One region of the Bacillus pacificus genome, then DNA from elsewhere that is predicted to be linked to it. Evidence: riboswitches for the same ligand, from Rfam matches in the RefSeq annotation. Region 1 holds a riboswitch; each other region holds the start of a gene.
What was found. Region 1 has a riboswitch for S-adenosylmethionine ahead of LMD38_RS11135 (M20 family metallopeptidase). Riboswitches for the same ligand answer to the same signal wherever they lie in the genome.
Positions count from the first base shown of each region.

Region 2: it holds a riboswitch for S-adenosylmethionine, as region 1 does, so the genes downstream of both, LMD38_RS25050 (peptide ABC transporter substrate-binding protein) here and LMD38_RS11135 (M20 family metallopeptidase) in region 1, are expected to answer to the same signal.
Region 3: it holds a riboswitch for S-adenosylmethionine, as region 1 does, so the genes downstream of both, LMD38_RS24345 (methionine ABC transporter ATP-binding protein) here and LMD38_RS11135 (M20 family metallopeptidase) in region 1, are expected to answer to the same signal.
Region 4: it holds a riboswitch for S-adenosylmethionine, as region 1 does, so the genes downstream of both, LMD38_RS10465 (hypothetical protein) here and LMD38_RS11135 (M20 family metallopeptidase) in region 1, are expected to answer to the same signal.

Region 1 covers NZ_CP086328.1:2,130,611-2,136,363, reverse strand. Annotated here, with positions in the region: gene LMD38_RS11150 (TetR/AcrR family transcriptional regulator) at 1-193, opposite strand, end outside; gene LMD38_RS11145 (SDR family oxidoreductase) at 475-1,239, opposite strand; gene LMD38_RS11140 (Lrp/AsnC family transcriptional regulator) at 1,409-1,849, shown strand; gene LMD38_RS11135 (M20 family metallopeptidase) at 1,925-3,130, opposite strand; SAM riboswitch class I at 3,219-3,320, opposite strand; gene LMD38_RS11130 (AAA domain-containing protein) at 3,396-5,705, opposite strand.
Region 2 covers NZ_CP086328.1:4,869,791-4,875,543, forward strand. Annotated here, with positions in the region: gene proC (pyrroline-5-carboxylate reductase) at 22-825, shown strand; gene LMD38_RS25045 (aldo/keto reductase) at 827-1,660, shown strand; SAM riboswitch class I at 1,812-1,919, shown strand; gene LMD38_RS25050 (peptide ABC transporter substrate-binding protein) at 2,052-3,692, shown strand; gene LMD38_RS25055 (peptide ABC transporter substrate-binding protein) at 4,079-5,719, shown strand.
Region 3 covers NZ_CP086328.1:4,725,444-4,731,196, reverse strand. Annotated here, with positions in the region: gene pruA (L-glutamate gamma-semialdehyde dehydrogenase) at 1-1,221, shown strand, start outside; gene LMD38_RS24355 (hypothetical protein) at 1,393-1,542, shown strand; gene LMD38_RS24350 (cysteine hydrolase family protein) at 1,773-2,336, opposite strand; SAM riboswitch class I at 2,579-2,685, shown strand; gene LMD38_RS24345 (methionine ABC transporter ATP-binding protein) at 2,809-3,828, shown strand; gene LMD38_RS24340 (methionine ABC transporter permease) at 3,818-4,483, shown strand; gene LMD38_RS24335 (MetQ/NlpA family ABC transporter substrate-binding protein) at 4,504-5,358, shown strand; gene LMD38_RS24330 (HXXEE domain-containing protein) at 5,530-5,753, opposite strand, start outside.
Region 4 covers NZ_CP086328.1:2,003,460-2,009,212, forward strand. Annotated here, with positions in the region: gene LMD38_RS10440 (DUF4430 domain-containing protein) at 1-167, shown strand, start outside; gene LMD38_RS10445 (energy-coupling factor transporter transmembrane component T) at 190-1,068, shown strand; gene LMD38_RS10450 (ABC transporter ATP-binding protein) at 1,041-2,702, shown strand; gene LMD38_RS10455 (ECF transporter S component) at 2,675-3,376, shown strand; gene LMD38_RS10460 (hypothetical protein) at 3,545-3,736, opposite strand; SAM riboswitch class I at 3,859-3,957, shown strand; gene LMD38_RS10465 (hypothetical protein) at 4,058-4,315, shown strand; gene LMD38_RS10470 (SWIM zinc finger family protein) at 4,568-4,957, shown strand; gene LMD38_RS10475 (NAD(P)H-dependent oxidoreductase) at 4,980-5,555, shown strand; gene LMD38_RS10480 (group-specific protein) at 5,552-5,753, shown strand, end outside.

The sequences.
Region 1 (5,753 bases):
AGCGTTCTAATACTTGTTTATACAGTTCATGTTTACTACCGAAAGTATTGTATAAACTTCCTTTTCCAAGTCCTGTATCACTGCATAAATCTTGTGTAGAACACCCTTCATATCCTCTTAACCAAAATGTTTTCATTGCAACATCTACAATTGAGGAATAATCAAACTCTCGAGGTCTGCCGCGTTTATTCAATCGTATCCTCCTCTCATTTTAAAGATAACATGAATAGAATACCCCTTTTTGTACCATGCGGTCAATAATTTTATTTTATTGTTACTGTAAAATAAAATTTGATTATGTTAGATTACGAATAATGAAAAATAGCCCCTTATTCAAATTTCCTAGCGAAAAAATCACGTTTTAATAGACTTCTTTATCATCCCTACCTTTCTATAAATTACTAGTTATGAAACAAGGATCGTTTCATAACTAGTAATTTACTTGATTAGCTTGATGGGTATGGAGTAGTGCCCCTATAAGCAAAACCCTCCAGAAACATCTAAAATTTGCCCCGTTACCCAGCGACTATCAGAGGAAGCAAGGAATGCTACTGCATCTGCAATATCTTCAACTTGCCCTATTCGTCCGAACACAGATGAATTCGTAGCAAAATTTCGTATTTCTGGATCATCTAGCAATTTCGCATTCATATCTGTCTTCGTATATCCAGGCATAATTGTATTCACTGTTATACCTATTTCTCCGAGATGTTTAGCAAGAGGAAGTGTCATCGTATTTAATGCCCCTTTACTTAAACCGTATGCAATTGAGCCTGTAAAACCAAGTCGTACTTCAGCTGATGAAATGTTGATAATGCGTCCTTCTGCTCGCAGTAATGGTAATGTTTGCTGAATCAAGAAGAACGGCGCCTTAATATTTACAGCCATAATTTCATCAAAAATCCCTTCGGTCGTATTTTCAATTGTTCCTTGTGTACCTATCCCTGCATTGTTTACTAAAATATCAATCTCTGCTGTACCAACTCTTATTTGTAATTCATTCTTTAATTGTTCTACTAGCTTTTTGACACCATCAATTGAATTGAGCTGAGCTTCAATTAAGAATGCCTTTCCTCCATTAGATTCAATCTCACTAATCGTTTCATCTGCAGCTGCCTTATTTCGGCCGTAGTGAATCGCAACTAATGCACCGTCGTTTGCCAATCTCATCGCAATCGCGCGACCAATTCCTCGACTCGCCCCTGTTACTAACGCTACTTTCCCATCAAGATTCTTCATTTTTTTCCATCCTTCCTAAATTTCCGTTTGATAAAAACCTATACTTATATTTTCATGTAAACACCAATAATTATAAATACAGATTTATAGGTAATTTAGTTTGTTTACTTATGATATTATAGTTATAATTTGTAATTCACTTTAGAAAACACAACAAGGAGGCTACACAATGCAAAACGCAGTAAAACTGGATGAAATCGATCATAAAATTATGAACTTGTTATATGAAAATGCGAGAATTTCCGTTTCAGAAATAGGACGGATCATATCCATGACGCAGCCTGCTGTAAAAGAGCGTATTAATAAACTTGAAGATCAAGGAGTTATAGCGGCTTACCGAACGAAATTTGAGCCTTCTAAAATTAATAAAAACATTCAAGCATTCGTTATGTTTAAAACGAGCCAATGCTCTGATTTTATCCAATATTGTAATACCGCTTCTGAAGTAACAGATTTATATCGAATTAGCGGGGAGTTTAATTATATGATGAAGGTCATGAGCGATTCGATGGATTCTCTCGCTACATTTTTAGACTCTTTAATGCAATTTGGATTATCGTCTCCTTTAATTGTATTAAAGAGTGAGTTCGAGGAGAAATTGTCGTTCTGATAAAGGAATAAGCGAATTGGCATCAAATTTTCTCAAAAAAGAAAAGGGAGTGGATCATCCACTCCCTTTAACCACTTATCCCTGATTCCTCTGCGCCCCTCTAAACTCTTCCTTCACCTTCTCTAACAGCCCTTCTTCCGTAATTAATCGATACGCCGTATTTGCTAACGCTTTTGCCGATGTAATTAATGCTTTGTCTCCTAATTCTGAACGCGCTGCTTCTCTAAATTCATTCGTATGTGCAATTAAATCATCTGGGCCGATTTTAATGTACGGATGAATGGTCGGTACGACTTGGCTTACATTTCCTGCATCTGTTGAGCCGATGCCAAATCTTTCTTTCCGATTTACGTCTTCACCTTGTAATTCTAGTTCTTCGGCTACGACTTCATTAAATGTTTTTGTTACGAGTAGTTCATCGATTTCATTTTGGAATTGATGGATTTTCACTTTTGCGCCTGTTGCTAACGCTGCTCCCTGAGCAATATTTTTTACTTTTTCTGTTACTTCCGCACATCTTTTTCGCGTCGCTGCACGGATGAAGAATCTTGCTGCGGCGTAGTCAGGAATAATGTTAGGTGCTTTTCCGCCTTCTGTAATAACACCATGAATCTTCACATCTGACGGAAGTTGTTGGCGAAGTGCGTTAATACTGTTGTACAGCTGAATCACCGCATCTAATGCGTTAATTCCTTCTTCAGGTGAAGCTGCAGCATGAGCTGTTTTTCCGTAAAAATGAAAATCAAGTGGATCGACTGCTAGTGAAGGACTCGTTGTTGCTGTTTTTCCGCTCGGATGAATCATAAGCGCCGCATCAATGTTTTTAAATAAACCCGCCTTTACATAACTCGATTTTGCGCTACCGTTCGGTCCTCCTTCTTCAGCTGGTGTTCCAAACACGACAACTTCTCCCCCAATTTCTTCAAGCGTTTCTGATAATGCAATTGCTGCTGCAACACTAATTGTGCCGATTAAATTGTGACCACATGCATGGCCAAGTCCTGGTAAAGCGTCGTACTCCGCTAAAAATGCGATTGCTGGCCCTTGTTTTCCAGAGCTTTTTCGCGCGATAAATCCCGTTTCGTGTCCAGCTATATTGTGCTGCAACTGAAATCCTGCACTACCTAGTAATAAACTTAACGTTCTAGATGCGTAAAATTCTTGATTACCAATCTCCGGATTCGCATGAATATCATGACTTGTTTCTATGTACTTTTCCTTATTTCTTTCGATACTCTCTTCAATTGTTTTTCTTTGTGACGCTACTCCTGTCGCTCCCATTTTTCTTCCTCCTTTTATTTTCACGTAAAAAAGCCTCTTTCTAAAAGATAGAAAGAGGCTTCTGTATATACAGTCAAAATGAGCTTCTTTCTTATCTTTCAAGTTACCTTGCTGGAATTGGCACAGTATTCATAACGAATCCGCTGCCGAGGTTTCATAGGGCCAGTCCCTCCACCTCTCGTGATAAGAATTTTCATAAAATTATATTAAATTACATTCATTCTAAGTTCATTTCAAATAAAAGTCAAGGAATTCCTATCCGAATTTACCGGATATCTAAAAACCCTTTTAATACACCAATTGTCTCAGGTGCTTGCAGTCTTGCACATACGTATGGAAATTCCGTACTGCCTTCAAACATCATTTGAGATGTGAGGGGCGCCCCTGCCCAAAAGATTTCATCATCGATTACGATAAACGGGAATGCTTTATTTTGTCTTTGTAACTTTACATTTTTCAATGGAACTGGTCCATCACTATACACCGTTATTTGCGCATTTGTACGCATTAACGCTTGCCATACTCGTTTATCCACTTGTTTTGTACTTGGAAGTGAAATCACGATTTTTCGTTTTGCAGCTAAAATATCTTTTAATAGCTCTTTCGGCTCTTCCAGATTCATTTCCATAAACCAACGTAATCGTTTCGATATTTTTCGCTCCCACAATTGTCTTGATGTCGTGCGATCATACACATCTCCGTGGCGTTCTATATGAGCTGTTAATTGTGATAACGCTTGTTTTCTAGAAAGATTTTTACGCATATAATGGCAATCTGATAATTGAATGAACTTCCCTCTCGCTCTTGTCACTGCTACATTGACGAGGCGATGGTTTTTGTGATCAAAGAATAATACGCCAGGTCGTTCTTGCGGATAGCTATCCACTGTATCAAATATCATCATATCTCTTTCAGAACCTTGGAACTTATGAACCGTTGCCGCTAAAACAGGTATGTGACGATACTTCGTTTTTTGCAACATTTCTCTCATACACGTTGATAAAAAGCGGGATTGCGCCCTGTAAGGTGTAACAACACCGATCGATTGAACACCGTCTAACAGTCCGATTAACATCATTTGCATCGCTACTAAACCAGACATAATATTAAAACGAGACCCTGAAGCAGCGTCTTTTAACGAAAATGCTCCCATTAAGCTCGTATCAAATAAAACACTCGCCTCATTTGCGAACGGCTGCAATTGCGCAAGTTCTTTACGCTCTGAAACAGACGGATGATCGTATACTCTATTTTTATAAATGAATGAGTTTGTAAACTTAGATATATCCGCATGCATACGTCTTTGTTCCTGCAGCATAAATAGGTTCGGGTGTGCTTCTGATTTATTAACAGACTCAACAATCCCGGCATGGTAAAACATATCTTCTCCAAGCCATTTTCGAACGAGTTCATGGTTCGCCATCGCAATTGGAGGTAACTGTAAAAAGTCACCACAAACGACGATACGTTTTCCAAGTGATGCAGCTAATGCGATTTGTGGAACATATGCCATACTTACTTCATCTACAACAACTAAATCAAATGTACGCTCATAAATAAGTGAATCAATGGCACATTTCGATAAAGTTGCGCCGATTACTTTCGCATTTTCAATGTATTCTTTTTCTACCTCTTTAATTTTCGCTTTTTGCTTTCGAAGATCACTTTCAATCTCTTGTATACGCTTCTTATCAGCAGATGTCGCTTTATATGATAAAATCTTTTCACGAAGCTCTTGTCGTGTCTCTTCTAAATAGAGTCTCTCCTCACCCCAAGACCCGTTCGTCGTTTCAACTAACTTCGACGCAAGTAACGTTTCATGATTTCGTATATGTTCGTGTTGACTATAACCGTAACGAACAATTTCACCAGGCGTCCATTTCTTTTTCTTTTCAATTTGCTTTGTTACTTCACTCATTAATACGTCCACTGCTGCATTACTATGAGCTAACACAAGTACCGACTTTCCTTTTTGATAATGAGCCGAAATAATACGTGATAAATTGTAAGACTTCCCTGTTCCAGGCGGTCCCCATACGTACGTTGTCGGATTATAAAAAGCGCGATACGCCAATTCATTTTTCGGATTTTTCATCTTCTCCATATGTTTCGGACTGCTCGTCCCATCAACAATACGCTTTATACGATTACGTTTTAGCTTATCTTTACGTGCTTCTTTCAACCGCTCTTGTAGTTGCTCTAAAAGCTGCCACGGTTCACTATATAAAACAGCTTCCCGTATTTCACCTTGTATATAATCATTTAACTTCAGTTCTATTTCTAATCCATGTACAGATAATACTTCCCCTGTCGCTTCTTCACCATCGAACTCAATTCGAATTGGTGAACCTTCAGGTAAGCTTACTTCCGAAATAAGCTGAAATACGTATACTGTACTTTCATAATCTGTATATAAAAAACGACCATTCATGATAGAAATTTTACTACCACCTATCGTTTTCCAATGTTTAATTTCATATGCTAATGCATAATGCCACTCTTTCATCGTTTCCGATAATGAAGGAGTTTGAGTAGTTGTATTCATCGTATAATCTCCTTCCTTCTCCCCAAACATACTTTCTCACTATACCATATAACACGCTAAAATTTGTAAGGTTTTTAT
Region 2 (5,753 bases), 2.5 Mb from region 1:
CACTAGAAAGGAATAGAGGATATGCTAACTAAACATCGAATTCTATTTATTGGTGCTGGTCGTATGGCAGAAGCTATATTTTCCGGATTACTGAAAACAAGCAAAGAATACATCGAAGAAATTATCGTTTCTAACCGAAGCAACGTAGAAAAGCTAGAACAATTACAAACGCGATATAATGTGTCTACTACAACAGATTGGAAGCAGCATGTTACATCTGTTGATACGATTGTTTTAGCAATGCCGCCTTCTGCACATGAAGGTTTATTAGCGGAATTATCTCCGTTACTATCGAGTCAACTTGTCGTAACGGTAGCTGCTGGCATTGGCCCATCTTATTTAGAAGAAAGACTTCCTAAAGGAACACCTGTTGCTTGGATTATGCCAAATACAGCTGCTGAAATCGGAAAGTCTATCTCCTTATATACAATGGGACAATCGGTAACCGAGATGCATCAGGAAACCTTGCAACTGCTTTTAAGAGGTATTGGTACTTCGCAACTTTGCACTGAGGAAGAAGTTCATCAGCTTACTGCAGTTACGGGAAGTGCACCGGCCTTCCTTTATTACTTTGCTGAAAGCTTAATTGAAGCAACAAAAAGTTATGGAGTTGATGAAGCGACTGCCAAACACCTTGTCATTCAAATGATTTCTGGCTCTGCCTCTATGCTCGAACGAACGCAAGATCCAGCTAACCTCCGCGAACAAGTAACAACACCAGGTGGTTCCACAGCTGAAGGTCTCAAAGCTTTATATGAATATAATTTTTCAGGGGCAATTCAAAAAGCAGTAGAAGCAACAAACAAAAAAGCTAGGGGGAAATAATATGAGTTTAACAAGTTTAAAAGACTATACAACATTACATAACGGTGTAAAAATGCCTTGGTTCGGCTTAGGTGTTTTTAAAGTAGAAGATGGTTCAGAAGTAATTGAGTCTGTGAAAGCAGCAATTAAAAATGGCTACCGCAGTATAGATACTGCAGCAATTTATCAAAATGAAGAAGGCGTTGGCCAAGCAATTCGTGAATCAGGTGTTTCACGTGAAGAATTATTTATTACATCAAAAGTATGGAATAGCGATCAAGGATATGAAACAACACTTCAAGCATTTGAAACTACATTAGAAAAATTAGGACTAGAGTATTTAGATTTATATTTAGTACATTGGCCTGTAAAAGGGAAATATACTGAATCATGGAAAGCGTTAGAAAAACTTTATAAAGACGGCCGTGTTCGTGCAATTGGCGTGAGTAATTTCCATATTCACCACTTACAAGACGTATTTGAAATTGCTGAAATTAAGCCAATGGTCAATCAAGTGGAATACCACCCACGTTTAGCACAAGAAGAGTTACACGCTTTCTGTAAAGAACATAATATCCAGCTTGAAGCTTGGTCACCATTAATGCAAGGACAACTATTAGATAATCCAACGTTGCAAGAAATTGCGACAAAATATAATAAATCAACTGCGCAAATTATTTTACGCTGGGATCTACAAAACGAAGTTGTAACAATCCCTAAATCTATTAAAGAACATCGCATTATTGAAAATGCAAACATCTTCGACTTTGAATTAAGTGCTGATGATATGAAAGCAATTCAAGCTTTAAATGAAGACCGTCGCGTTGGTCCAGATCCAGATAACTTTAACTTCTAGTAGAAAAACCACTGCCATATGCAGTGGTTTTTCGTTAAAGAAAACTGAAAATTTAAACTATATTTCATTCAGTTGACACTTCATCATCCAAGGTGTAAGATTTTGAATTATCAAAGAAACACAAAAATTAATAAAGTTTATTCGTTTACTCATTGTATCAAGAGAGGTGGAGGGACTGGCCCTTTGAAACCTCGGCAGCAGGTTCATTTTTTGAATACTGTGCCACTTCCTGCAAGCTTTATAGCTTGAAAGATAGAATGAGGGACTTCGTTTATATACGGGTGCATAACTTGTACGTAAAAATCCCTCTTTCTCAATATGAAAAGAGGGATTTTTTATTTTTCATTTCCCTCATCATCATCCAAACTTAATTATTTAGGAGGAAAATCAAATGAAAAAAAAGTTTGTACCCGGTATTGCGTCAGTTGTAGGAGTAAGTATTTTATTAACTGGTTGCGGTAGTTATAAAAACGAAGCAAGCGGAGCAAATGCAAAAGACGAGGCACCTAGTAAACAGGTTTTAAACTTATCTTCACCTACTGAAATACGAACAATGGATACAGCTCGTGCTACAGATACTGATTCTGGTCAAGTAATGAGAAACGTATTTGAAGGTTTGTATAATCTTGGTGAAGGTAATAAACCTGTCCCTGGTGTTGCAAAATCTCATGAAGTAAGTGGCGATAAAACGAAATACACATTCCACCTGCGAGATTCAAAATGGTCAAACGGCACTCCTGTTACAGCGAAAGATTTTGTCTTCGCTTGGCAAAGAGCTGTCGATCCAGCAACAGCCTCTGAATATGCATTTCTATTCTTTGATATTAAAAATGCAACAAAAATTAACAACAAAGAACTTCCAGCCGACCAACTTGGTGTAAAAGCAGTTGATGACCATACGTTTGAGGTAGAATTAGAACGCCCTGTTCCATATTTTATTAGCTTAACAGCGTTCCCAACATTTCTACCAATTAACGAGGAATTCTTTAAAAAACAAGGTGATAAGTACGCTTTAGAAGACAATACAATCTTGTACAACGGCGCTTTTACACTAAGCGATTGGAAGCATGAACAAAGCTTTAAATTCAAGAAAAACCCTACCTATTGGGATAAAGATACTGTCAAACTAGAGGAAATCAATTTTAACGTCGTAAAAGAAAAATCAACAGAAGTAAACCTATTCGAATCAAAACAATTAGACCGTATAAAATTAACATCCGACTTCGTTGATAAATATAAAAAAGATGCGAACTTTAAAGAACGCCCGAACGTAGGCGTACAATTTTTACGTATGAACCAACAAAACAAAGTACTACAAAACGTGTCTGCACGCCAAGCAATCGATCAAACAATTGATCGAAAATCCTTTGTAAATACGTTATTAAATGATGGATCTACACCAACCTTTGGTCTCGTTCCAAAAAACTTTGCAAAAGGGCCTGATGGAAAAGACTTCCGTACTTTAAACGGAGATTTAACCAAAGTTGATACAAAATCTGCACAAGAGTTATGGAAAAAGGCGAAACAAGAGCTTGGTTCTGAAAAAATAACATTAGAATTATTAACAAGTGATGCTGACCTTGATAAGAAAACTGGTGAGTTCTTAAAAGGACAACTAGAAAAGAATTTAGATGGATTAACAGTAAATGTGAAACCACAACCACGTAAACAACAAGTTTCACTTTTATTAAAAGGTGACTATGAAATTGGTATTGACGGCTGGAGCCCTGACTTTGCTGATCCAATTACATTCCTTGAATTGTTTACAACGAATAACCCTTACAACTTGGATCATTACTCTAATAAGGAGTTCGATGAAACAATTGAAAAAGTGAAAACGACTTTAGCTGGTGATGAAAAAGCTCGCTGGGAAGCATTACTAGCATCTGAGAAAATATTATTTAAAGACTCAGTTATCGCTCCCCTTTACCAAAAAGGCGAATCTTATTTAGAACGTTCTTATGTGAAAGGAATTGTGCAAGTAGACTTTGCAGGCCAATTAAACTTCAAATGGGCACAAATTGAAAAATAAAAGGCAAGCTGAATTGAAGTTTTTCTATCTACAACAATTATTTTATTGAAAAAATGTATTAAAAGCGGATTCTCAATAAGAGAAAATCCGCTTTTTTAATATATTATTTTAAAAAATTAATACTCCACTTTTTATTATTGACATATAGTTCTTCTCAGTGTTAATATTCTAAATAATCAAAGAAACGAAATATTTCACCATCAAAATATAACGTCTCCTATGTTGAAACATATAACGATACATTATATTTCAACATGTATATACATATAGAACACCTGATTACCTACATATACATATTTATAATAGGTTTTCTCTTCTTCTATAAATACACTTCAAGACATGGACATTATGACGTTACGAACAACACATTTAGGGAGGAACGAACAATGAAGAAAAAAGTTGTACCTGTTGTTGCATCTGTTTTAGGGGCAAGTCTATTACTAACTGCTTGCGGGGGAAATAAAGATCATGCAAGCGGAGCGAAAGCAAAAGATAAAGCACCTGATAAGCCGGCAATTAACTTATCATTCGCTTCAGAAATTCCAACAATGGATGTTGCAAAAGCAACGGATGGGGAATCCATGAGCGTAATGCGAAATGTTTTTGAAGGTTTATACGCAATGGGAGAAGATAATAAACCAATTCCTGGTGTTGCTGAGTCGGTTGACGTTAGTCCCGATAAAACAAAATATACATTCCATCTGCGTGATTCAAAATGGTCAAACGGTACTCCTGTTACAGCAAAGGACTTCGTCTTCGCTTGGCAACGTGCCGTAAACCCTGACACAGCAGCTGAATATGCATTCTTATTCTTCGATATACAGAATGCGAAACAAATAAACCAAAAACAATTACCAGTTGATCAATTAGGTATTAAAGCTGTTGATGACAAAACGTTAGAAGTACAACTAGACCGTCCTGTTCCTTACTTCTTAAGCTTAACGACATTCTCAACATTCTTACCAATTAATGAAGAGTACTTAAAGTCTCAAGGCGATAAATACGGTTTAGAAACAAATCATTTAATTTACAACGGTGCTTTCACATTAGATAACTGGAAACACGAACAAGGCTTCCAATTGAAGAAAAACCCTAACTATTGGGATGCTAAAACGGTAAAATTAGAAGAAATCAACTTCAATATCGTTAAAGATAAGTCTACAGAAGTGAACTTATATGATTCAGGACAAATTGATCGCGTTGCTTTAACTGCGGAGTTTGTTGATAAATATAAGGGCGATCCAAACTTCAAAGAACGTGCTGAAGTTGGCATTCAATTTTTACGACTCAATCAAAAAAATGAAACATTAAAAAATCAACACGCACGCCTTGCTATTAACGGCGCAATGAATAAAAAAGCATACGTAGAAACAATTTTAAATAACGGCGCTGTTCCAGCTGAAGGAATGATTCCTGCGAAATTTGCAAAAAGCCCTGAAGGCAACGACTTCCGTAAAGAAAACGGAAATCTAGTGAAAGATGATGTGAAAACAGCGAAAGAAAACTGGAAAAAAGCGAAGCAAGAACTTGGTACTGACAAAGTAACAATTGAACTCTTAACAAGTGATAACGCTTTAGCTAAAAAGACTGGTGAATATTTAAAAGGTGAACTAGAAAAGAACTTAGATGGATTAACAGTGAATTTAAAACCACAACCACGTAAACAACAGTTAAAACTACTATTAAGTGGTGACTATGAAATCGGTATTGATGGCTGGGGCCCTGACTTCGCTGACCCAATTACATTCTTAGATTTATTTACAACAGATAGTGCGTATAACTTCGATAAATACTCTAACAAAGAGTACGATGAGCTCATTCATAAAGTAAAAACAGATTTAGCTGGTGATGAAAAAGCTCGCTGGGAAGCAATGAAGCAAGCTGAAAAAATTCTATTACAAGACGGTGCTGTCGCTCCTTTATACCAACAAGGTCGTTCTTACTTACAACGCGGATTTATTAAAGGACTTGTAACAACTGACTTCGGTGGTGAGTTTAACTACAAGTGGACAGAAGTTACAAAATAATGAGTGCTAATAAAAAGGTATCCAATTGAGGATA
Region 3 (5,753 bases), 2.6 Mb from region 1:
CGTAGAAAACATGAATTCTCTGCTATTCTTGTAAAAGAAGCAGGTAAACCATGGAATGAGGCAGATGCTGATACAGCAGAAGCAATCGATTTTATGGAATATTATGGTCGTCAAATGTTGAAATTAAAAGACGGAATTCCAGTAGAAAGCCGTCCAATTGAATATAATCGTTTCTCTTACATTCCATTAGGAGTAGGTGTTATCATTTCTCCTTGGAACTTCCCATTCGCAATTATGGCAGGTATGACAACAGCTGCTTTAGTTTCTGGTAATACAGTATTACTAAAACCAGCTAGTACAACTCCTGTAGTAGCAGCGAAATTCATGGAAGTATTAGAAGAAGCTGGCTTACCAGCTGGCGTAGTAAACTTCGTACCAGGTAGTGGTTCTGAAGTTGGTGATTACTTAGTAGATCACCCTCGTACACGTTTCATTAGCTTCACTGGATCTCGTGATGTAGGTATCCGTATTTATGAGCGTGCAGCGAAAGTAAACCCAGGCCAAATTTGGTTAAAACGCGTTATCGCTGAAATGGGTGGTAAAGATACAATCGTTGTTGATAAAGAAGCAGATCTTGAATTAGCAGCTAAATCTATCGTTGCATCAGCATTCGGATTCTCAGGACAAAAATGTTCTGCATGTTCTCGTGCAGTAATCCACGAAGATGTATACGATCACGTATTAAATCGTGCTGTTGAATTAACGAAAGAATTAACAGTTGCTAACCCAGCTGTATTAGGTACAAACATGGGTCCTGTTAATGACCAAGCTGCATTCGATAAAGTAATGAGCTATGTTGCAATTGGTAAAGAAGAAGGTAGAATCTTAGCAGGTGGCGAAGGAGACGATTCTAAAGGCTGGTTCATCCAACCAACAATCGTTGCTGACGTTGCAGAAGATGCTCGCCTAATGAAAGAAGAAATCTTCGGACCAGTAGTAGCATTCTGTAAAGCAAAAGACTTTGACCATGCACTTGCGATTGCAAACAATACAGAATACGGTTTAACAGGAGCAGTTATCTCTAACAACCGTGACCATATTGAAAAAGCACGTGAAGACTTCCACGTAGGTAACTTATACTTCAACCGTGGATGTACTGGTGCAATCGTAGGATACCAACCATTTGGTGGCTTTAACATGTCTGGTACAGACTCTAAAGCTGGTGGCCCTGACTACTTAGCACTTCACATGCAAGCAAAAACTACTTCTGAAACTTTATAAGAAATAGTAGAAGAGATCTTCGCAGTCTGCGAAGATCTCTTTTTTCTGCTTATATGTGGATTAAGATACATATAAGCAGAAAAAATAATATAAGGTTTACTTCAGTAAAATAAGGTATATTATATTGGTTGAATAAATTCTCTTTCAAGATAAGAAAAGTAGGTGAACAAAATGGGAAAATATCAATTGGATTATAAAGGTCAGGTAGCTGTCGCAAAGTTTCATGAAAAACAGACGCCTGTCAAGTTTGATAAAAAGCAGCAAATTGAAAAATTGCGTGCGGAGTATTTGAAAAAGAAACAAAAACAAACAGATAAATAGTAGAAGAAACTAGTTAATTTGAATAAAAAACACTTACCATATATTACTATTTGGTAAGTGGAACTAGCTAAACCCTATTCATATCAAGATAAACATGTAAATAGAAACAAAACAATGAGAAAAGTTGACTTATTAGTCACATTTTTTTGTATTCATTTTAAGGATTTCCTGTATAATACAATTTGAAAGAAAATCTATGGTTTGACAAGAAACACTCTTTTCGGTTTTGCTCACTGAAGAGAGTGTTTTTTTGTAGCTAAAAACTCCTCTGTACTCATTACATTTGCATAGACACCATTTAAACTAGCTAAAATTGTGTTATGAATATAAACGGCTGGTATAGTAGCATTCTTAAAAGAAAGGTCTTTTGTAGCACAAGCATCATGTATAACAGTACATTGCAAGCCGAAATCAAAGGCAGCCCTTACGGTAGCATCAATACACATATGAGTCATCATCCCGCATATGACAACGTGTTCAATAGCTAAACGTTGTAATTGCTTTAGAAGATCAGTTTTGCGAAAACTATTTGGATAATGCTTGAGTATAACCGTTTCTTCTCTAAGTGGGCGTACACTTTCATGAATATGTACACCTTCTGTATTGGGGAGGAAAAAAGTAGCGTCCTCTTTTATTGCTACATGTTGGATATGAAAAATAGGTTCGTTTTTCTTTCTAAAGAGCTGTAGTAGCCGACGGGCATATGCGCTTGCTTCGACTGGATTACGTAATTCCATTTTGCCGTGTGGAAAATAATCATTTTGAATATCAATGAGTAAAAGAGCTGTTTTCATATATTTATCTTCCTCCGATTTCATATTCAAATAATGGTATTCAATTAGTAGAGAAGATTATCCTTTTAAAAAATATGCAAGAGGAGAATTTTACATAACTTTAAAGATTACTATTTTTTCTTGAATTTTTCATCTGAAAATTTTAATAAAGAAATAATTAATATTTTTCTAAAAAATATATTGACTCTTATTATTCTGAGTTCTATAATGAGAATTAATTAAACGACAATTAAATCGATACATTCTTATCCAGAGAGGTGGAGGGACTGGCCCTACGATACCTCAGCAACGGGTTTTTTTAATACCGTGCTAACTCCAGCAAGCCTATGAAAGGCTTGGAAGATGAGAAGATGTGAACGAGTACATATAAGTGCTCTCCTTCTTATCTTTATGGTTGATAAGAAGGAGAGCACTTTTTATTTTACCTCGAGAGCTCTGCTTCAAGTTTTCACAGCATATAGGAGGGGAAAAAATGATTTCTTTTAACAATGTAAGTAAAGTATATGAAACAGGTGGGCAATCTGTTCATGCGGTGGAGGATGTAACATTATCAGTTGAGAAAGGCGAAATTTTTGGCATTATCGGTTTTAGTGGCGCTGGAAAGAGTACGTTATTACGCCTAGTAAACATGTTAGAGAGACCAACGGCAGGAACGATTTCAATAGATGATAAAGAGATTACATCATTATCGACGAAAGAATTACGGAAGCTAAGACAAAGAATCGGGATGATTTTTCAAAGTTTTAATTTATTTAATTCAAGAACAGTATTTGGGAATATTGCTTATCCATTAAAGTTAGCGAAAGTACCAAAGAATGAGATAAAAGAAAGAGTAAATGAATTGCTGAAGTTTGTAGGGTTAGAAGATAAAGCAAACAATTACCCAGAGCAGCTATCAGGTGGACAAAAGCAGCGTGTTGGTATTGCTAGAGCGCTCGCAACATCACCAGATATTCTTATATGTGACGAAGCAACATCAGCTTTAGATCCAGAAACAACGACAGAAATTTTGAACTTATTAAAGAAAGTAAATCGAGAATACAACTTAACAATTCTTCTTATTACACATGAAATGCATGTTGTGAAAGAAATTTGTCACCGTGTAGCTGTAATGGAGAAAGGAAAAGTTATTGAAGAAGGAAAACTGTTTGATGTTTTCACACAACCAAAAACAAAGACGACTCAAAACTTTGTACGTTCTGTTATTAATGATCATTTACCGGAAAGTGTTTTAGCAAAAATTCAAAATGGTGGTCAGATTTATCGTCTAACATTTACTGGCGAGGAGACAGGACAGCCAGTACTATCATATATCGCAAAAAACTATAATGTCGATGTAAATGTACTGTACGGAAATATTATTGAACTTCAAAATGTGCTATTTGGAAATCTTCTTGTAGAATTGCAAGGTGAACAGAGGGAAATTCAAAAAGCATTACAACATCTAAGACTGCAAGTGCAGCTGAAGGAGGTAGAAGCTCATGCGAGTTGATTGGAGTATATTTTGGCCGCGCATACTAGATGCAACGGGGGATACTCTCTTAATGGTAATTGTAACCCTTATATTTGCTACAATTCTTGGTATACCTCTAGGTTTACTTATATATGTGACGAGAAAAGGAAACTTTTTAGAAAATAAATGGGTCTTTTCTATTCTTAATATTATCATTAATACAATTCGTCCAATTCCATTCATCATATTCTTAGTAGCTTTAAGCCCGCTAACAAGAAGTGTTATCGGAACGACAATTGGAACGGCGGCAGCAATTTTCCCAATGACGTTAGTTGCATCAATCGGTATTGCTAGAATGGTTGAAACAAATCTTGTTTCTGTTCCGAAAGGGGTAATCGAAGCAGCTCAAGCGATGGGTGCTTCACCAATTAGAATTGTTTTTGAAATCCTTGTACCAGAAGCGTTAGCACCATTAATTTTAGGTGTTACATTTATGACAGTTGGTTTAATTGAATTTTCTGCAGTTGCTGGGCTTGTCGGTGGTGGCGGTCTTGGTGACTTAGCAATGACATATGGTTATCAACGTTTTGATACATCAGTTATGTTCGTAACGGTCGTTTTACTTATTATTCTCGTACAGTTAGCTCAAAATTTAGGAAACTACTTTGCGAAAGTCTTTTTACGCAGATCATAAAAAGAAAGAGGGGAAAGAAAATGAAGAAAATTTTAGCATTTGCATTATCAGCGATTGTAGGGGTTTCAGCGTTAAGCGGTTGCTCAAGTGGAGACACGGGGGCAGGGGCGAAAGAAAAAGTAGTTCGTGTCGGTGTAACTGGAACGGATGGAGACGCTTGGGAAATTTTGAAGAGGAAAGCTGAAAAAGAAGGAATTAAAGTTAAACTGGTTGAGTTCTCTGATTACACGACGCCAAATAAAGCGTTAGCTGATGGAGATATTGAGCTAAACTCATTCCAGCATATTGCTTTCTTAGAGCAATTTAAAAAGGAGCATAAATTAGATATTACAGCTGTTGGTACAACGCAAATTGCACCAATGGGTTTATACTCTGAAAAACATAAGAAAGCAAATGAAATTCCAGATGGTTCTGAAATTGCGATTCCAAATGATCCAACGAACCAAGCACGTGCATTAAAACTTCTTGATGCAGCTGGGTTATTAAAGCTTAAGAAAGACTTTGGCTTATTTGGAGATCCAAGCGGCATTGCTGAAAATCCGAAGAAATTAAAAATTACACCGGTTATCGCACAGCAAACACCTCGTGTATTAAAAGATGTTGCAGCTTCAGTTATTAATAACGGTGTTGCTGGTCAAGCTGGATTAGATCCAGCGAAGGATCCAATTTTCTTAGAAGATCCAAAGAATGAAAATGCGAAGCCATATATTAATATTTTCGCAGCTCGTACGAAAGATAAAGATGATCCAACACTGAAAAAAGTAATTGAACTATATCATTCAAAAGAAGTAACAGAGGCAATTAAGAAAGAAACAAATGATGGTTCCATTTCAGTAGATCTTTCACTTGATGAACTTGAAAAAATTGTGAAATAATGATTGGGTTTAATGGACTAACAGAAGGAACCCCTCCGCTGTTAGTTCGTTCAACATATAATCTACTTAACAAACAAAACAAACCCTAATTCTGTACCTTCCAATTCTGTATAACATAGAATCCAATGTTTGTTAAGTAGAGTAATGGACCAGGAATTTTCCTGGTCTTTTTTATGAATGAAAGTAGTTAGCGAATAGTAAGGTAATCCAAATTATAATGGGGTAAGAAAATAAGCTGAAAAAGAGTGTAATTACGAATTGCTTTTTCTGAATTAAGTGCTTTTGAGATAAAAAAAAGAAAATAGAAAAGATGACAATGAAAGTTGCGGATATTACGCCAGGGTTATAGAAATGATAAATGAAAAACAAAATAATATGTTGAACAGAGTTGAAGA
Region 4 (5,753 bases), 130 kb from region 1:
CTAAAGGCGATGTTTACGTAAAAGGTATTAATGATTTATATGAAAAAGATATTACCGCTACTAGTGGATGGAAATATCGTGTGAACGGGGCATTTCCAAATCATAGTGCAGGTGTAGTAACAGTTAAACCAGGAGATACAATCGAGTGGGTGTATGTATTAAAATAAGAAAGGCATTTGGTAAAGGACTATGAAAATAAGTTTTTCTTCTTTACATCCTTTTGTGAATTTTTCCTATTATATCGGGGTGATGATACTATGTATGATGTGTCTTCATCCTCTTTTTTTAATTGGAGCAATTCTATTAATCGTTATAATCAATGTGATGCAAGGGAATAGCGACAAGATAAGAAAGATGTTACCGAGTACAATTGTATTCTTTTTTATGGTCATTTTATTTAATTCGTTATTCACGCATAGAGGCCGAACTACGTTATTTTGGTTAGGTGATAGCCGCATTAAGCTTGAGGCAATTATGTTTGGAGTAGTAATGGGGTTATTACTAGTTGCGATTATGTTTACGTTTGCTTCGTATAATGATATTATTACAAGTCATAAATTTTTATATTTATTTTCTAGAATTTCACCGAAAGTAGCATTGTTAACGATGATTACGGTGAGGTTTGTTCCTTTGTTTATGAGGCGATTACAGAAAATAACACTCTTCCAAAAGACGAAAGGTGTACAGGTAGATGCAGGTTCCATTGTGGAACGTGTGAAAAATGGTATGCAACTATTGCAAGTATTATTAATTTGTTCATTAGAAGATGCATTACAAACGGCAGATTCTATGCAAGCTCGTGGATTTGGTGTAACGAAACGTACGACTTATATTCGGTATAGAATGGAAAGATGCGATTGGTATACGCTCAGTTATTTAAGCATTCTATTTATAGCTGCTATTATATGTAGTAATTATGGCGGAGGAAAATTGATTATTTATCCGAAAGTCGAATCGATTTTATTTCAGCAGTTCGATGGGATGATGTTTGTCGTATTTACGATGTTTATTAGTTTACCAATTATAATGGAAGGACGGGAATGGATATGGTGGCGCATGCAGAAATAAACAATTTATCATTTGTATATGCTGATGAAAACGAAAAAGCGTTACAGCATATTTCTCTTTCTGTTCAAAAAGGAGAGTTTATTGTACTTGCTGGAGGATCAGGATCCGGGAAGACGACTTTATTAAAACATTTAAAAAAAGAATTACTTCCAATTGGTAAGCGTACTGGGGATACATATTATGATGGTACTTTATTAGAAAATGTACCGGACTTGTTATCTGCCCAAGAAATTGGCATGGTATTTCAAAATCCAGAAAATCAGCTCGTAATGGATACGGTCATTCAAGAATTAGCATTTTCTTTAGAAAATATCGGATTACCATCACATATTATTCAAAAAAGAATAGCCGAGCTTATTAGCTTCTTAGGATTCCAAGATTTATTGCACCAATCTGTTCATACGTTATCTGGCGGGCAGAAGCAACTTGTCAATTTAGCTGCCGTATTAGTTATGCAGCCGAAGTTACTATTATTAGATGAACCAACTGCGCAGTTAGATCCAATTGCTGCGAAAGAGTTTTTAGGGTTGTTAAAGCGTATTAATGAAGAACTTGGCATTACGATCGTTTTAAGTGAACATCGTTTAGATGAGGTAATACCACTTGCTACGCGCGTTATTTGTATGAGTAACGGCCAAATCGTGTATGACGGTAGTCCGAAAACAGTTGTAGCAAATATGTGGGAAGTAGAAGGATTTCGTCCATTTATTCCACAAATCCCAAGATTGTTTTTAGAGTGGAATGCGAAAGATATACCATTTACAGTGCGAGAAGCACAAATGAAAATGAATGATTTTTCAGCGATATCATATGTAAATGAGCCAATAGTACAAAGGGAAAAGCAAGAAGTCATTTTAAGTGCAGAGCATATTTCGTTTCAATATGAAAAGAATAGTCCGCTCATTTTACGAGATTTAACAGTATCGATTGAAAAAGGAAAATGGGTAGCTCTCGTTGGAAAAAATGGCACAGGGAAGTCTACACTGCTAACGATTTTAGCGGGATTACAAAAAGCGAGAAGAGGGAAAGTAAAGTGGAATGGGAAAGTGATACATAAAATTGATTCGAAAGAACGATTTAAAAGTATCGGGTATGTATCGCAGCATCCATATTATCATTTTACATTTGATACAGTGTGGGACGAGGTGTATGAACGAGCGCGTGAATTATACGGAGAACAAGGAAAAGAAATAGCAGAACAGCAGCTTAAAAAGTTTTGGCTATATGCACTTAAAGAACGCCATCCGCATGATTGTAGCGGGGGAGAGCAACAATTACTTGCATTATGTACGACGTTATTGTCAAAGCCGACTTTATTATTACTGGATGAACCGACAAAAGGACTAGATCCGTGGAAGAAAGAAAGGGTAGGAGAGTTATTTAGGAAACTGCAAAAAGAAGGGACAACAATTGTAATGGCAACGCATGATATTGAGTTTGCAGCGAAATACGTGGATCAATGTATGATGTTATTTGATGGAGCAGTCATTATGAATGATGCACCGAAAGAATTTTTTAGTGGCAACTTCTTTTATACAACCTCTATCAATCGATTTATTCGAAAAGAATTGCCATATGCATTAACGTGGGAGGATGTGTACGAAGCGTGTCCAAACGATATGTTGCATTCATAATATGTATTTTTGCAGTGATGATAGGTACATTACTTTTTACTACACTTATCATGGACGGTTATTACATGTTAAGTAGTTTGTTTTTATTAGTTGTTATTATGTTACCTTTCTATATCCGTTTTGAAAAGAAGGCGTTTGTTTCACGTGAAATTGTTCTCGTTGCTGTGTTAGCAGCAATTGCAGCAGTGAGTCGTGTACCATTTTCTCTTTTACCAAGTGTACAGCCGACTTCTTTTGTCATTATTGTTTCTGCAATTGTGTTTGGAAGTGAAACTGGTTTTATGATTGGTGCAACAGCGGCTATCGTATCTAACATTTTTTTAGGACAAGGTCCGTGGACGCCGTGGCAAATGTTTTCATGGGGTATGATTGGCTTTATAGCTGGATTATTGCGGAATACGTTTTTAATGAAAAAGCTATGGGGAAGACTTCTATACGGATTGTTTGTTGGATTTTTATTTGGCTGGATTATGAATTTCTGGGGGCTTCTCGGTTTTATACGAGAGGCGACATGGGAAACAGTCATTTCGTATTATATCGCAAGTTTTTATTTCGATTTGAGCCATGCGATTTCAAATGTTGTGTTCTTACTACTATTTAGTACGTCTTGGATTACGATTCTTACAAGATTTAAAAAGAAATATGGCATATTGGATAAGCATAACATGGTATAGAAAAGCATACTCATATAAGGTAGGGTCGCGACTTACATATTCGTTTGCCTCTTTCATGCTTCTTACATATTGTAAGGAGCATTTTTCTGTATATTTTTTAATTATAACGGCAATAATTATGAAGTATGCCATTTGAAAAAACTTCCCACCTTATGATGGGAAGTTTTTTCACTCTTGTTCTAAAATGTGAACGGTGTAATCGCAGCGTTGAATAGCTTGTTCGATCGCATAAAGAGATTGCTCAATACGAGCGCGATTAAAATCTTTTTCAACAGTCTGTAGTGCTTCTTCTAAACAATGTTTTGCTTCTTGTAACGATTGAAAAGAATCTTGTACATATCCACGAGCATTTTGATGCATTTCATAATCCTCCTTGCATACTCATATATGTATAGTATGAACAGTAAAGAAGAAAATATAATTCGTTATATTTGTTTGACAATTAAAATGAAATTACGTATAGTAAGAATTAAGTGAATATTTTCTTATCCAGAGAGGTGGAGGGACTGGCCCGATGAAACCCAGCAACCGCGATGCAGGTGCTAATTCCAGCAGAACAAATTTGTTCTGGGAGATAAGATGAAGATATATACGTAACTTCTTCTTATCGGAGAGGTTTTTTTATTGCAAAAAAACCGATTACGAAAATTTATATTAAGAAGAAAGGGGTTGCGCATTGCTGTGACACTCGAAAAATACGTAAAACTGCGTAGTACAGTTTATGAATATATGATAGAGCAAGATAAGCCAATATCATTGTTAGATATTCAAGAACATATCGTTTCGCATCATGAAGGAAAATTCACGAAAAAGATGTTACATCAATTTTATTTATCAAGATTATTAGATGAACTGAAACTGGATGGGAAAATTACATTAGCTGATGAATATCTCTATGCTGAAAAAGGGGTATTTTATAAGGCGAGAAAAGGGAGCTAAGCTCTCTTTTTTTGAAGTATGTAGAGTAAAAGACTGCTTAAGCAGCCTGATACAGGGAATGGTGTTGAGTGTGTAGTGTCAAAAATTGAATGTGCCTGAAAGAGGCAATTCATATCGGCTGCAAATGAAAAGAGACACCTTCGCCGAATAGGTGTCAGTCGTTTTGTCATATAGACTTGCTATTTGACAGTTATTAGAATAACATGCAGTGGCTCTAGAAGTCAAAAGGGAATTAAAGGAAGAGGTGTTGTTATGTACGCTTATTTAATAAAAGAACTATATAGGTATATCCCGAAACACATTATTGATAGAGGGTATGAATATTATGAAGATGGACATGTAGAAGATGTAGAAATACATAATAATAAAGTATTTGCATTTGTGACTGGTAATGCAGGGAATTATGAAGTAGTGATTGAACTCGATGATTTTTCAGAAAGTAGTTGTGAGTGTCCATATGAAAATTATTGTAAACATATGGCGGCGGTTGTTTATGATATTCAAAGTGCTGGCGAGAGTACGGTTAAATCGGAATTGCAAGGTTTAGAAAAAGAAGAGTTACTTATAGTATTAAACCGGTTGTTACAAAGTTCAAAAAACGTGCAAATTGTAGAGAAGATGTTAAAGAAGGGGAAACTTTAACTTATGAGGGAGTTGTTTTGTAGTGAATGTACTAATTGTATACGCTCATCCTAGTCCTTCAAGCTTTAACGCGGCGATTTTAGAGCATGTGCAAAAAGGATTGCAAGAAACTAATCATTCGGTTACAGTACTTGATTTATATAAAGAACAATTTGATCCCGTCCTTGTCTTTAATGAAGAGAAGAAAAGACGTGATTTAGTAAATGAAGAGGAAACAGCCCGGTATAGAACATTAGTAGAAGAAGCAGATATGCTTCTATTCATCTATCCGATATGGTGGTGGGGGATGCCAGCTATTTTAAAAGGATTTATTGATCGCATTTTCGTAGCTGGATTTGCTTATAAATATGAAGGGGCCCTGCCGAAAGGCTTATTGAAAGGTAAGAAGGCTTGGGTAATTAATACGTTAGACTCACCGTTATGGTACGTCGCATTACTATATCGATCAGCGGATTGGATTATAATGAAGAGAGGTGTTTTACGTTTTTGCGGCATTCGCGATATAAAACGGTCAGTATTTCAATCTGTGAAAACGAGTAAACGAGAGAAGCGGGAAAAGTGGTTATTACAAATAGAAGAAAAGGCTCGTACACTATGAATGAAATGGAACGTATTATAAAGTGTTGCGGGGATGACAACGAACTTTTGCGAACGTATATTACATGTTTACTTCAACTGAAGGAATGTAGTGAAACATTTGGGCAAATTCAAATAGAGTTAAGAAATGACTACTTGATAAGAGGAATTTGTGAAAGAGAAGTTGATGAGGTAGTAATGGGAAGTAAAGAATATGAAA